Regions from separate parts of the Terrabacter terrae genome, predicted to be linked through region 2. Evidence: predicted binding sites of a transcription regulator. Region 2 holds the regulator's gene; the other holds the start of a gene.
The links. The regulator HrcA, encoded in region 2, represses chaperone genes, less so after heat shock. The targets are predictions, from matches to a motif close to TTNGCACTCGNNNNNNNCGAGTGCNAA.
Positions count from the first base shown of each region.

Region 1: groES (co-chaperone GroES) is a predicted target of HrcA. The motif match lies at 2,040-2,066, and genes of this name have one in related genera.

Region 1 is NZ_BAAANB010000001.1:831,705-837,512, reverse strand. It holds gene groL (chaperonin GroEL) at 1-1,479, opposite strand, end outside; gene groES (co-chaperone GroES) at 1,591-1,887, opposite strand; gene ABD194_RS03825 (class I SAM-dependent methyltransferase) at 2,097-3,338, shown strand; gene ABD194_RS03820 (SRPBCC family protein) at 3,538-4,026, opposite strand; gene ABD194_RS03815 (metalloregulator ArsR/SmtB family transcription factor) at 4,019-4,351, opposite strand; gene ABD194_RS03810 (PfkB family carbohydrate kinase) at 4,401-5,231, opposite strand; gene ABD194_RS03805 (nucleoside hydrolase) at 5,231-5,808, opposite strand, start outside.
Region 2 is NZ_BAAANB010000021.1:1,115,853-1,121,660, forward strand. It holds gene ABD194_RS15265 (CHAP domain-containing protein) at 1-505, shown strand, start outside; gene ABD194_RS15270 (DUF3097 domain-containing protein) at 540-1,424, opposite strand; gene hrcA (heat-inducible transcriptional repressor HrcA) at 1,632-2,693, shown strand; gene dnaJ (molecular chaperone DnaJ) at 2,811-3,944, shown strand; gene ABD194_RS15285 (16S rRNA (uracil(1498)-N(3))-methyltransferase) at 3,963-4,706, shown strand; gene ABD194_RS15290 (Gmad2 immunoglobulin-like domain-containing protein) at 4,871-5,808, opposite strand, start outside.

The DNA.
Region 1 (5,808 bases), on a different contig from region 2:
CGGGTCGATGACACCGGCACCGATGAGGTCGCCGTACTCGCCGGTCGCCGCGTTGAGGCCCTGGCCCAGCTCGAGCTCGGCGACCTTCGAGGTCACGACGTAGCCCTGGAGGCCGGCGTTCTCGGCGATCCAGCGCAGCGGCTCGGCGACGGCCTTGCGCACGATGGACGCACCGGTCGCCTCGTCACCCGAGAGCTCGAGCGCGTCGATGGCCGTGGCGGCGTGGATGAGCGCGGTGCCGCCACCGGCGACGATGCCCTCCTCGATCGCGGCGCGCGTCGCGGAGATCGCGTCCTCGATGCGGTGCTTCTTCTCCTTGAGCTCGACCTCGGTGTGGGCACCGACCTTGATGACGCAGACGCCACCGGCGAGCTTGGCGAGGCGCTCCTGAAGCTTCTCGCGGTCCCAGTCGGAGTCGGTGCGCTCGATCTCGGCCTTGATCTGGTGGACGCGGCCTGCGACCTCGCCCTCCTCGCCGGCACCGTCGATGATCGTGGTGTTGTCCTTGGTGAGGACCACGCGGCGGGCCTGGCCGAGGACCGTCAGGTCGGCCTGGTCGAGGCTGAGCCCGACCTCGGGGGCGATGACCTGGCCACCGGTGAGGATGGCGATGTCCTGCAGCATGGCCTTGCGGCGGTCGCCGAAGCCGGGGGCCTTGACGGCGGCCACGTTGAAGGTGCCGCGGATCTTGTTGACGACCAGCGTCGAGAGGGCCTCGCCGTCGACGTCCTCGGCGATGATGAGCAGCGGCTTGCCGGACTGCACGACCTTCTCGAGGACCGGGAGCACCTCGGCGACCGAGGAGATCTTGCCCTGGTTGATGAGCACGTAGGCGTCCTCGAGGACGGTCTCCATGCGCTCGGTGTCGGTGACGAAGTACGCCGAGAGGTAGCCCTTGTCGAACTGCATGCCCTCGGTGAACTCGAGCTCGGTCGCCGTCGTCGAGGACTCCTCGACGGTGATGACGCCGTCCTTGCCGACCTTGTCGAAGGCCTCGCCGATGAGGCCGCCCAGGGTGGCGTCCTGCGCGGAGAGCGTCGCGACGGACGCGATCTCGTCCTTGCCGTCGACCTCGCGGGCGTTGTCGAGCAGGCGGTCGTTGACCGCGGTGACGGCCTTGTCCATGCCGCGCTTCAGGGCGGCGGGGGCGGCCCCGGCGGCGACGTTGCGCAGGCCCTCCTTGACCATGGCCTGGGCGAGCACGGTCGCGGTCGTCGTGCCGTCACCGGCGACGTCGTTGGTCTTGGTGGCGACCTCCTTGGCGAGCTGCGCGCCGAGGTTCTCGTAGGGGTCCTCGAGCTCGATCTCGCGAGCGATGGTGACGCCGTCGTTCGTGATCGTGGGGGCGCCCCACTTCTTGTCGATGACGACGTTGCGGCCCTTCGGGCCGAGCGTCACCTTGACGGCGTTGGCGAGCGCGTCGACGCCGCGCTCGAGCGACTTGCGGGCGGAGTCGTCGAACTCCAGCTGCTTGGCCATGGTGTTCCTTTGGCTCGGGTTGCTTGGGTTGCTGTGCTTGGCGGAAACGAGACGCACCCCGGGGAGACCCCAGCGGGGCTCACCGGGGTGCGGTCACGGCATACGGCTGGGTCAGCCGACGATCGCGAGGACGTCGCGAGCGGAGAGGATCAGGAACTCCTCGCCGCCGTGCTTGACCTCGGTGCCGCCGTACTTGCTGAAGATGACCTTGTCGCCGACCTTGACGTCGAGCGGCACGCGCTCGGTGCCGTTCTCGCTGAAGCGGCCGGGGCCCACGGCGACGACCTCGCCCTCCTGGGGCTTCTCCTTGGCCGTGTCCGGGATGACGAGGCCGGAGGCAGTGGTCTGCTCGGCCTCGAGGGACTTGACGACGATGCGGTCTTCGAGCGGCTTGATGGAAACCGACACGGTGGTGACCTTCCCTTCGGGACAGTCGGAAAACTGACGACGGACTGTGGGCTCTTCGAGGCTGGCCGCCGTCGCGGGGGTCGGCCTCCCTCGAGGAGGGCGTTGGCACTTTCGGGTCGAGAGTGCCAACAAGATGAAATCTAGGTTTGTCGTTAGCACTCGGTCAAGTCGAGTGCCAACACTCGTCACGCCGCTGGCAGGATGGCCCCATGGACGCCGCGATGGTCGACCGCCTCGCCGCGGGTGAGGGGTGGGCACTGCTCCAGTCGCTGCCTCCCTACGACGAGGCCAGCTCGCTGCAGCTGCAGCGCCGGCTGCGCGAGGCAGGCTTCGACGCGGGCCTCGTCGCCGCCGCGATGACGCAGTCGCGGCTGAGGGCGCGCGCGACCGAGAAGTTCGGCGACTTCGCCGCCGGCATGCTCTTCACGCCCGACGGGCTCGAGCAGTCGACGCGCCTCGCGATCGCGGCGCGCCATGCCCACCGGTACGCCGCCGCGGGGGTTCGCGAGGTCCACGACCTCGGGTGCGGGCTGGGCGCCGACGCCATGGCGTTCGCCGGGCTCGACCTCGCCGTCCGCGCCGTCGACGCCGACGACGCGACGGCGCGCATCGCGGCGGTCAACCTGCGCCATTGGCCGACCGCGCACGTGCGCCACGCCCTCGCCGAGGACGTACGCCTCCCCCCAGGCGAGGCGGCACGTCATGTCGGAGTGTGGCTCGACCCGGCCCGGCGGGTCAGCGGCGTCGCCGACGCCCGCGGCCGCACCAAGCGGGTCTTCTCCCTCGACGCGATCTCGCCGCCGTGGTCGCGGGTGCTCGCCTTCGCCGACGAGGTGCCGGCCACCGGCGCGAAGCTCTCCCCCGCGTTCCCGCACGGCTCGGTGCCGCGCGGCGCCGAGGCGCAGTGGACCTCGTGGCACGGTGAGGTGCTCGAGTGCGCGGTCTGGTGGGGACCGCTCGTGGCCACGCCGGGGCGGACAGCGGCTGTCTGCACCGACTCCTCCACGTCGGTGGTCTCCGAGGACGACGCAGCGGAGGGGATGCTCGAGCCGTCCCTCCGCTCGGTCGGCGAGATCGGCGAGTGGCTCTACGAGCCGGACCGGGCCGTGATCCGCGCCGGCCTGACCGGCGCGCTCGTGTCGGCGGTCGACGGCGCCGAGCTCGCCTCCGGCGTGGGCTACGTGTCGAGCAGCCTGGCGCGTGAGCTGCCGTGGGCGCGGCGCTTCCGCGTCCTCGAGGCGATGCCGCTGTCGACGAAGCGCCTCGCCCGCTGGCTGCGCGACCAGGGACACGACCGGGTCACCATCAAGAAGCGTGGCGTCACGCTCGACGCCGACGTGCTGCGCCGGCAGCTGAAGATGACCGGTCGCGGCAAGGGCGGCTCCGAGGCGACCCTCGTGCTGAGCCGCGTCGGCGGCAGCCAGGTCGCCCTCGTCGTCAGCCCGGCTTGAATCTCGCCGCGCCGCCGAACCGCCGCTGATCCCGGCGCCGATGCCGCTCCCGGCAGCGGCCCGTCCGCGCTCGCGACGGGCTCCTCGTACGCGTTCTGTCACTGCCGAGGCCACCGAACGCGTACGCGAGTTGTCTTTCGACTCGGTTGCGAACGATGCGCGGAGGCCGGATCCCTACGAGGCGCGCGGGGTCAGGGCGTCATTCTCCGGCGGCGTAGCGGGCGTTCAGGGCGCTCCAGGTGGTGTCCCAGTCCGGCAGGGGGTCGCCTGCGAGGTCGGCCTCGAGGCGGCGGACGTAGGTGTCCCAGCCCGCGGCATACCCGGGAGCCTGGGCGGGGTTGAGGCGTTCGTGGCGCAGGACGAGCCGGGCTCCGTCGCCGTCGGCCGAAACCTCGGCGGTCACGAGGGTGGCGACGCCACCGACCGGCCACTCCCAGGCGAGCCGTCGCGGCGGCTCGCAGGAGAGCACTCGGCACTGCGGGGTGTCGGCGTCGTCGAAGTGGATCGTGAAGGCGCCGCCTTCGCACAGGTCGCCCGAGACGGGGGCGAACCAGCGGGCGAGCCGCTCCTGGTCGGTGCAGGCCTGCCACAGGTCGGCGGGCGTCGTCGCGTAGTGCCGGTCGAAGACCACCGTCACCGTGTCTCCCGCCTGCTCGATGCGGCCCAGCACGTTCGTCAGCTCAGTCATCCCTGCTCCTTCGCCTGACCCGCTGCCCGCGGGCGATCTCGGTGTCGAGGGCATCGAGGCGCTGCCCCCAGAACGTGCGCACGTCGCGGCACCACTGCTCGACGTCGTCGAGGGCGCTGGGCGCCAGCCGGTAGACGCGACGTTGACCCAGGGCCTGCGCCTCGACGACGCCGGCCTCGCGGAGAACCCGCAGGTGCCTCGAGACGCCCGGGCGAGCCGTGTCGAACAGGGCGGCCACCTGGCCTGCCGTCAGCTCCTCGCACGCGAGGTGCTCGACGATGGCACGCCGCGTCGGGTCGGACAGCGCCTCCCAGGTACCGGTCACCATCCCATCGTAACGTCTGGGTTACGTAACGCGCCAGGTACGCGTTCGGTCAGAACCGCGCATCCGGCTGCGCGCCGACCCAGCGCACGGCGTCGGCGCCGGCGGCGTTGGCGGCTGTGAGGGCGGCCCGGGGATCCGCCCCGTCGGCCAGTGCCGCGGCGAGCGCCCCGCAGAACGCGTCGCCGGCACCGACCGTGTCACCGAGGTCGCGCTTCGCGACGGGTATGCCGTCGACACCCTCCACCCCCCACCGCGCGCCGGCCGCCCCGAAGGTCACGAGCAGCGACTGCGGGACGAGCGCCGAGTCGGCGAGGGCCCGCATCTCGGACTCGTTGACCACGACGGGGTCGGCCAGGGCGATCACGTCGGGCGGCAGGGCCGCATACGGCGCGAGGTTGAGCACGACCCGGGCGCCGGCCGCGTGGGCGGCCCGCGCGGCGTCGGCCATGGTGTCCAGGTGCACCTCGAGCGAGCACAGGAGCACGTCGCCGGGCCCGAGACCACGCGCCCGCTGCACGAGGGCAGGGTCGCGGTCCCCGTTGGCCCCGGCCACGACGATGATGGAGTTCTCGCCGTGCTCGTCGACGGTGATGTAGGCGGTGCCCGTCGGCGACCCGCCACTCACCGCCACCCCGCCCGTGTCGACCCCGAGCGCGGCCAGGCGGTCGAGGTAGGCGTGGCCGGGTCCGTCGTCACCCACCCGCGCGAGCATCACCACATCGGCGCCCGCGCGGGCTGCGGCAGCGGCCTGGTTGCCGCCCTTGCCCCCGGCGAACATGCCCCCGGCCTCACCGAGCAGGGTCTCCCCGGGCAGCGGGTGCCGCTCGACCAGGGTGACGACGTCGACGTTGAGCGAGCCGAGCACGACCACGCGGCCCATCAGCGCTCCCCCAGCCGGCCGAGCAGGGTGTCGGCCCACAGCGCGGCATAGCGCGGGCCGTCGACCTCGAGGGCAACCTCGATGCGCACCGGCGCCTCGCCGTGCGGGTCGTGCGCCAGGTCGCCGCTCCAGCCGCGGCGGTCGACGATGGTGCGCCCCCGCGACCACGTGCCCGCGAGCTCGACGCGCAACGGCAGCGTCTCGGTCTTCAGCCCGGCCCGGTCGACGACCGCGCACACGGCACCGGCGTCGCCGATCGTCGAGGCGTCCCGCCCGAAGCGCTTGCTCTGGAACGCAATCAGGCGGCCACCCAGCTCGGCCGGGCCCCGACCACCGACTGCGAGCAGCTCGTCGACGACCTCGGCCGCGACGACCGGTCCGTAGAAGACGTCGAGGCCGTACATCGTCACCGGGATGCCGAGGTCGGCTGCCGCATCCAGGGTGACGGCGGCCGCCTCAGGGTCGTGGAAGACGTTGAACTCGGCCGAGGCGGTGGCGTTGCCGACGTTCGCGGCGCCGCCCATGAACACGATCTCCGAGATGCCCTGTGCGGCGTCGGGATACGTGCGCAGCAACA
Region 2 (5,808 bases):
GCCCCAGGTGCGCTACGAGACCGCGGGTACCGCCACGGGACTCGTCGAGGCCCGCCTCGGGACGAACGGCGCGGTGTCGATCAACTCGAGCGCCCAGACCGACGTCCTGGTCGACGTCGTCGGCTGGCTGCCGACGGGCGCGGACCAGGTGCCGGTCGGGCCGGCCCGAGTCTTCGACAGCCAGAGCGGTCTGGGTTACCCGGTCGGCCGGGTGGCCGCCGGGCAGGCCCCGAGCGTGCCGGTCGTCGGACAGGCGGGTGTGCCCACCAGCGGGGTGCGGGCTGCGCTCGTGACCGTGACGGTGGTCTCGCCGACCGCCGCCGGCTACGTCACGGCCTACCCCAGTGGCTCGGCCGAGACGCCGTACGCCACCGTGAAGTACGCGTCTGGGCGCACCGTGACCAACACCGCGCTGGTGCCGGTCGGCCTCGACGGGAAGGTCCGGGTCAAGACCTCGGCAGCTGCCTACCTCAAGGTGGACGTCCAGGGCTACGTGCGCTGGTGAAGCGGCAGCCCGGGAGTGAGTCGGACGTGCCGGCTCACGTTCCGGGCTCGGTGACGAAGTCGATGAGCTCCTCGACGCTCGCGAGGAGGGTCGGCTCCAGGTCGGCGTAGGTGCGCACCGTGCCCAGGATGCGCTTCCACGCGTTCGCGATGTCGGCCTGGCTGGAGTGGGCCCATCCCAGCTCGGCGCAGATTCCGTGCTTCCACGACGTGCCGCGCGGGATGACCGGCCACCGCTGCCAGCCCAGGCGCTCGGGACGCACGGACTGCCAGACGTCGACGTAGGGGTGGCCGAGGATCTTCACGTGCTTGCCGAGCCCGGAAAGGGCACGCGCCTGCTCGACGATGCGCGCCTCCTTGGTCCCGGGCACGAGGTGGTCCACGAGCACGCCCATCCGCCGTCCCGGTCCCGGCTGGAACTCGGCGATGATGCCCGCCAGGTCGTCGACGCCGTCCATGAGCTCGACCACGACGCCCTCGACGCGCAGGTCGTCTCCCCACACCTTCTCGACGAGCTCGGCGTCGTGCCGGCCCTCGACGTAGATGCGCGAGCCGCTGGCGACCCGGGCGCGTGCGCCCTCGACCGCCACCGATCCGCTCGCCGTCCGTGACGCGGCCTTGCGCGCGGCCGCGAGCGCGGCCCCGGCGGCGGCGGTGGGTGGGGTCAGCGTGACGGGCGCGCCGTCGAGGAGGAACCCGGGTCCGAGGGGGAACGCCTTGGTGCGACCGTGGCGGTCCTCGAGGTGGACCACGTGCATGCCCCCGGCCTTCTCGACGCGCACGACGGCGCCGACCCAGCCCGTCTCCACCTCCTCGACGACGAGGTCCGGCTCCGCCGGGGTGGGGGTCGAGCGGCCGCGCCGCGGGGCGCGCCAGTCGCCGCTGAGCACGTCTGATCCGTAACGGTCGTTGGGGGACACGACAAGGGAGGGTATGCCGCCCGGCCCGCTGCGCCTCGGCCGCCACGCGGGCACGGGCGCACCCGGGTCGCGGCGCCCCGGCATACCGTTGGACGGAATCGGAGATCCGGCGCCCACGACGTAGACTTGGCACTCGTCAATCGAGAGTGCCAGACCGCCCGTGAGGCGACGCGTGGGCACGACCGAGGCCCGTGAAGGAGGGACGCGATGAGCGAGGACCGCAGGTTGATGGTGCTGCGCGCCATCGTCCAGGACTACGTCCAGACCTCCGAGCCCGTCGGCAGCAAGGCGCTGGTCGAGCGCCACCACCTCGGGGTCAGCGCGGCGACCGTGCGCAACGACATGGCCCTGCTCGAGGAGGAGGGACTCATCCACGCGCCGCACACGTCGGCCGGGCGGGTGCCCACCGACGCCGGCTACCGCGTGTTCGTCGACCGGCTCAGCGCCATCAAGCCTCTCGGGCCGGGGGAGCGGCGCGCCATCACCCAGTTCCTGCAGGGCGCCGTCGACCTCGACGACGTCGTCGACCGCACCGTGCGGCTCCTCGCGAGCCTGACCCGCCAGGTCGCCGTGGTGCAGTACCCGTCGCTGACCCGCTCGACGGTCCGGCACATCGAGCTGGTCCCCCTCGGCGCCACCCACCTGATGATCGTGCTGATCGTCAACACGGGCCGGGTCGAGCAGCGCGTCGTCGACACCGGCCGCTCCCTGGTGGGTCCCGACGGCGAGGGCCTGGTGGCCTCGATGCGCGCCCGCATCAACGAGGTGGCCGCCGGCGTGCCGTTCACCGTGGCGGCCACCCGGCTGCGGCGCCTCGTCGACGACACCGAGGGCGAGGGCGGCCTCGACGCCGGCGACCGGGCCGTGATGCAAGCCGTGGTCTCGGCCCTCGGGGACGCGCTCGTGGAGGAGCGCGAGGAGCGTGTCGTCCTCGCCGGCCAGGCCAACCTCGCACGCTCCGGCGCAGACTTCCCGCGCACCATCGGCCCGATCCTCGAGGCGCTGGAGGAGCACGTGACCCTGCTGCGCCTGCTCGGCCAGCTGGGCGACGACCCCGACCTCGTCTCGGTGCGCATCGGCTCCGAGAACCCCGTCTCGGGCCTGCAGACGACCTCGCTCGTGTCGATGGGGTACGGCTCCGGGGCCGAACGCGTCGCGAGCCTGGGCGTCCTCGGCCCGACACGCATGGACTATCCCACGACGATGGCCTCCGTCCGTGCCGTCGCCCGCTACGTCTCCGAGATCCTCGACGACAACCAGGCCACCTGACGAGCACCACCCGACCAGCACCACCTGACCAGCACCACCTGACCAGCACCACCTCGGCCAGTCCGCCGGCGCACGCCGCGCCGGAACCGAAGAGCACCACACACCGAAGGAACCAGCTTGAACGACTACTACGCCGTCCTCGGGGTCTCGCGCGACGCGAGCCAGGAGGAGATCAAGAAGGCCTACCGTCGACTGGCCCGCAAGCTGCACCCCGACGTCAACCCCGGCCACGAGGCCGAGGAGGAGTTCAAGCGGGTGTCGCAGGCCTACGACGTGCTGTCCGACCCCCAGAAGCGCCAGTCGTTCGACATGGGTGCCGACCCCTTCGCCACCGGCGGCGGCGCGGGCTTCGGTGCGGGCCAGGGCTTCTCGTTCAGCGACGTGATGGACGCCTTCTTCGGTGCCGGTGCCACGGCAGGGTCGCGCGGACCGCGCTCGCGGGTGCAGCGCGGCCAGGACGCCCTGGTCCGGCTCGACATCGACCTGGCCAAGGCCGTCTTCGGCTCCGAGGAGGAGCTGACGCTCGACACCGCGGTGGGCTGCAAGCGCTGCGACGGTGACGGCGCCGAGCCCGGCACCGGCCGCCAGACCTGCCAGATCTGCCACGGCACCGGTGAGGTGCAGCAGATCCAGCGCAGCTTCCTCGGCCAGGTCATGACCTCGCGCCCCTGCGTCAACTGCCAGGGCTACGGGTCGACGCTGACCGACCCCTGCCACGACTGCTCCGGCGACGGGCGCGTGCGCACCAGGCGCACCCTCAAGCTCAAGGTGCCGGCGGGCGTCGACACCGGCACGCGCATCCAGCTGACCGGAGAGGGCGAGGTCGGTCCCGGCAACGGGCCCAACGCCGACCTCTACGTCGAGATCCGCGTCGTCAACCACGAGACGTACACCCGCCGGGGCGACGACCTGCACTGCAGCGTCGAGCTGCCCATGGCCGCGGCCGCGCTGGGCACGAGCTTCAAGCTGTCGACCTTCGACGGCATGCAGGACCTCGAGATCAAGCCCGGCACCCAGAGCGGCGACGTCCTCACCCTGCGCGGCCTCGGGGTGACGCACCTGCGTCACGGCGGCCGCGGCGACCTGCTGGTGCACACCACGGTGCAGACGCCGACCCGGCTCACCGAGGAGCAGGAGGAGCTGCTGCGGCAGTTCGCGGTCCTGCGCGGCGAGGACAGCCCCCAGGGTCGCCTCACGCCGGCCAACAAGGGGCTGTTCGGCAAGCTTCGCGACGCCTTCAAGGAGAAGTGACCCTCCCGTGAGCGCGCGGTGACCCACCAGCTCTTCCTGGGAGAGCCAGCGACGGTCGCCCAGGCCGTCGTCGGCGCCTCCCTGCTGCTCGACGGCGACGAGGGCCGTCACGCGGCCACGGTCGTGCGCATCCGCCCCGGCGAGCGCTGCTTCGTCGCTGACGGCGCCGGGCGGCGGGTGCTGCTCGAAGCCACCGAGGTCGACCGCTCGTGGGTGCGCGGCCGGGTGCTCGACGTGAGCGACGAGCCGGAGCCCGCGCCGCGTCTGGTGCTCGTCCAGGCCCTGGCCAAGGGCGACCGCGACGAGCAGGCGGTCGAGGCGGCCACCGAGCTCGGCGTCGACGAGGTCGTGCCGTGGCAGGCCGAGCGGTCGGTCGTCGTCTGGCGCGGTGACCGTGCAGCGAAGTCCCTCGCGAAGTGGGCGGCCGTCGTGGCCCGGGCCACCAAGCAGTCCCGGCGCGCACGTATGCCGGCGACGACCTCCGTCGTCGGCCTCGACGCGCTCGCGGCCCGGGTGCACGACGCGGCCCTCGCCCTCGTCCTCCACGAGGACGCCACCGAGCCGCTCGCCTCCGTGGAGCTGCCCGGGTCCGGCGACGTCCTCGTCGTCGTCGGCCCTGAGGGCGGGATCACCCCGCGCGAGCTGGAGGCGCTCGGCGCAGCCGGTGCCCGGCCCGTCCGGCTCGGCTCGACGATCCTGCGGGCCTCGTCCGCCGGCCCGGCGGCGCTCGCCGTCCTCAGCGCTCGCGCCCGCTGGCGCTGAGCGCGTACGGGAGCGACGGCATACGCCGGTTGGCGCGGGCCGTCGGCGCGTTCGAGGTGATGACGACACGTAGGGGCCGTCACCTCGAACGAGAGGTGCCAGCCGGTCGGTCGAGGTGGAACCGCGCCCCCGGGAGTGCCGCGATCACCTCGACCAGGGGTGGGTCAACGGGCGGTCAGGGGGACGCGCTGCTCGGCCACGGTGCTCCCGTCGTTGGCGCTGCTCTCGAAGACACGCAGCACGTAGCTGCCGGCGGGCACGGGCTTGGTCGAGAACGTGTAGGGCGCTCGCGCCGGCGCGGCCTGGGCCGCGGTGGTGACCCCCCTGTCGACGCGCCTGCCGTCCCGGAGCAGCTCCCACTCGACGGTCGCCTCGAAGGTGCTCGCGACTCCCGTGACCGGAAGGGGCGCCCCTGCCGTGACGACGGCCCCGCGGGCCGGCTCGTCCACCCAGATGGGTGCCACCTGGGCGAGCACCGCCATCGGGTCGGTGGGCCGCGTGTAGGACGCCGTCGCCGGGTGACCGGGCGAAACCGAGGAGCCGCCGTCGGCGAGGGTGAACCCGACGGGGAGCGACTTGCCGAGCGCCGCCTGCACCGTCCATACGAGCTGCTCCGTCGCGAGCGGCTCGGCCGACGTGCTGCCGGACGACAGCCGGACGGTGATGCCCGCGGGGCCGAGGAGCACCGACTGCGGTGACACGCCGTTCCAGGCGGAGCGGTAGGAGGAGCCGGCCGCCGGCGTTCCCATCGCCAGGCGGAGGGCAGCCAGCGCCCTGCTCTGGCCCGTCGCCGGTGAGCCCGCCGTCGTGGTCACGAACTCACGGAAGAGGCGGACCTGGGCGCTGCCGCCCACGACGGGACCCAGGTAGTAGACCGGGACGCTGACCGGGACTGTGGCGGGAGGCGGGACAACGGTGGCGGACGCCGACACCGTCGGCGGCGGTGAGGGCCGCTCGGCCGTCTGCGTGGGGATGCTCGACGGGCTGCCGGACGGTGTCGGGGCGGTGGAGGGTGGCGTCGTCGCGCTCGGCGACGTCGCCGCGACGGGTGGCGCCTGCACCGGGAGACGGTCGACCGCCCACACGGTCCCCGCCACGACCA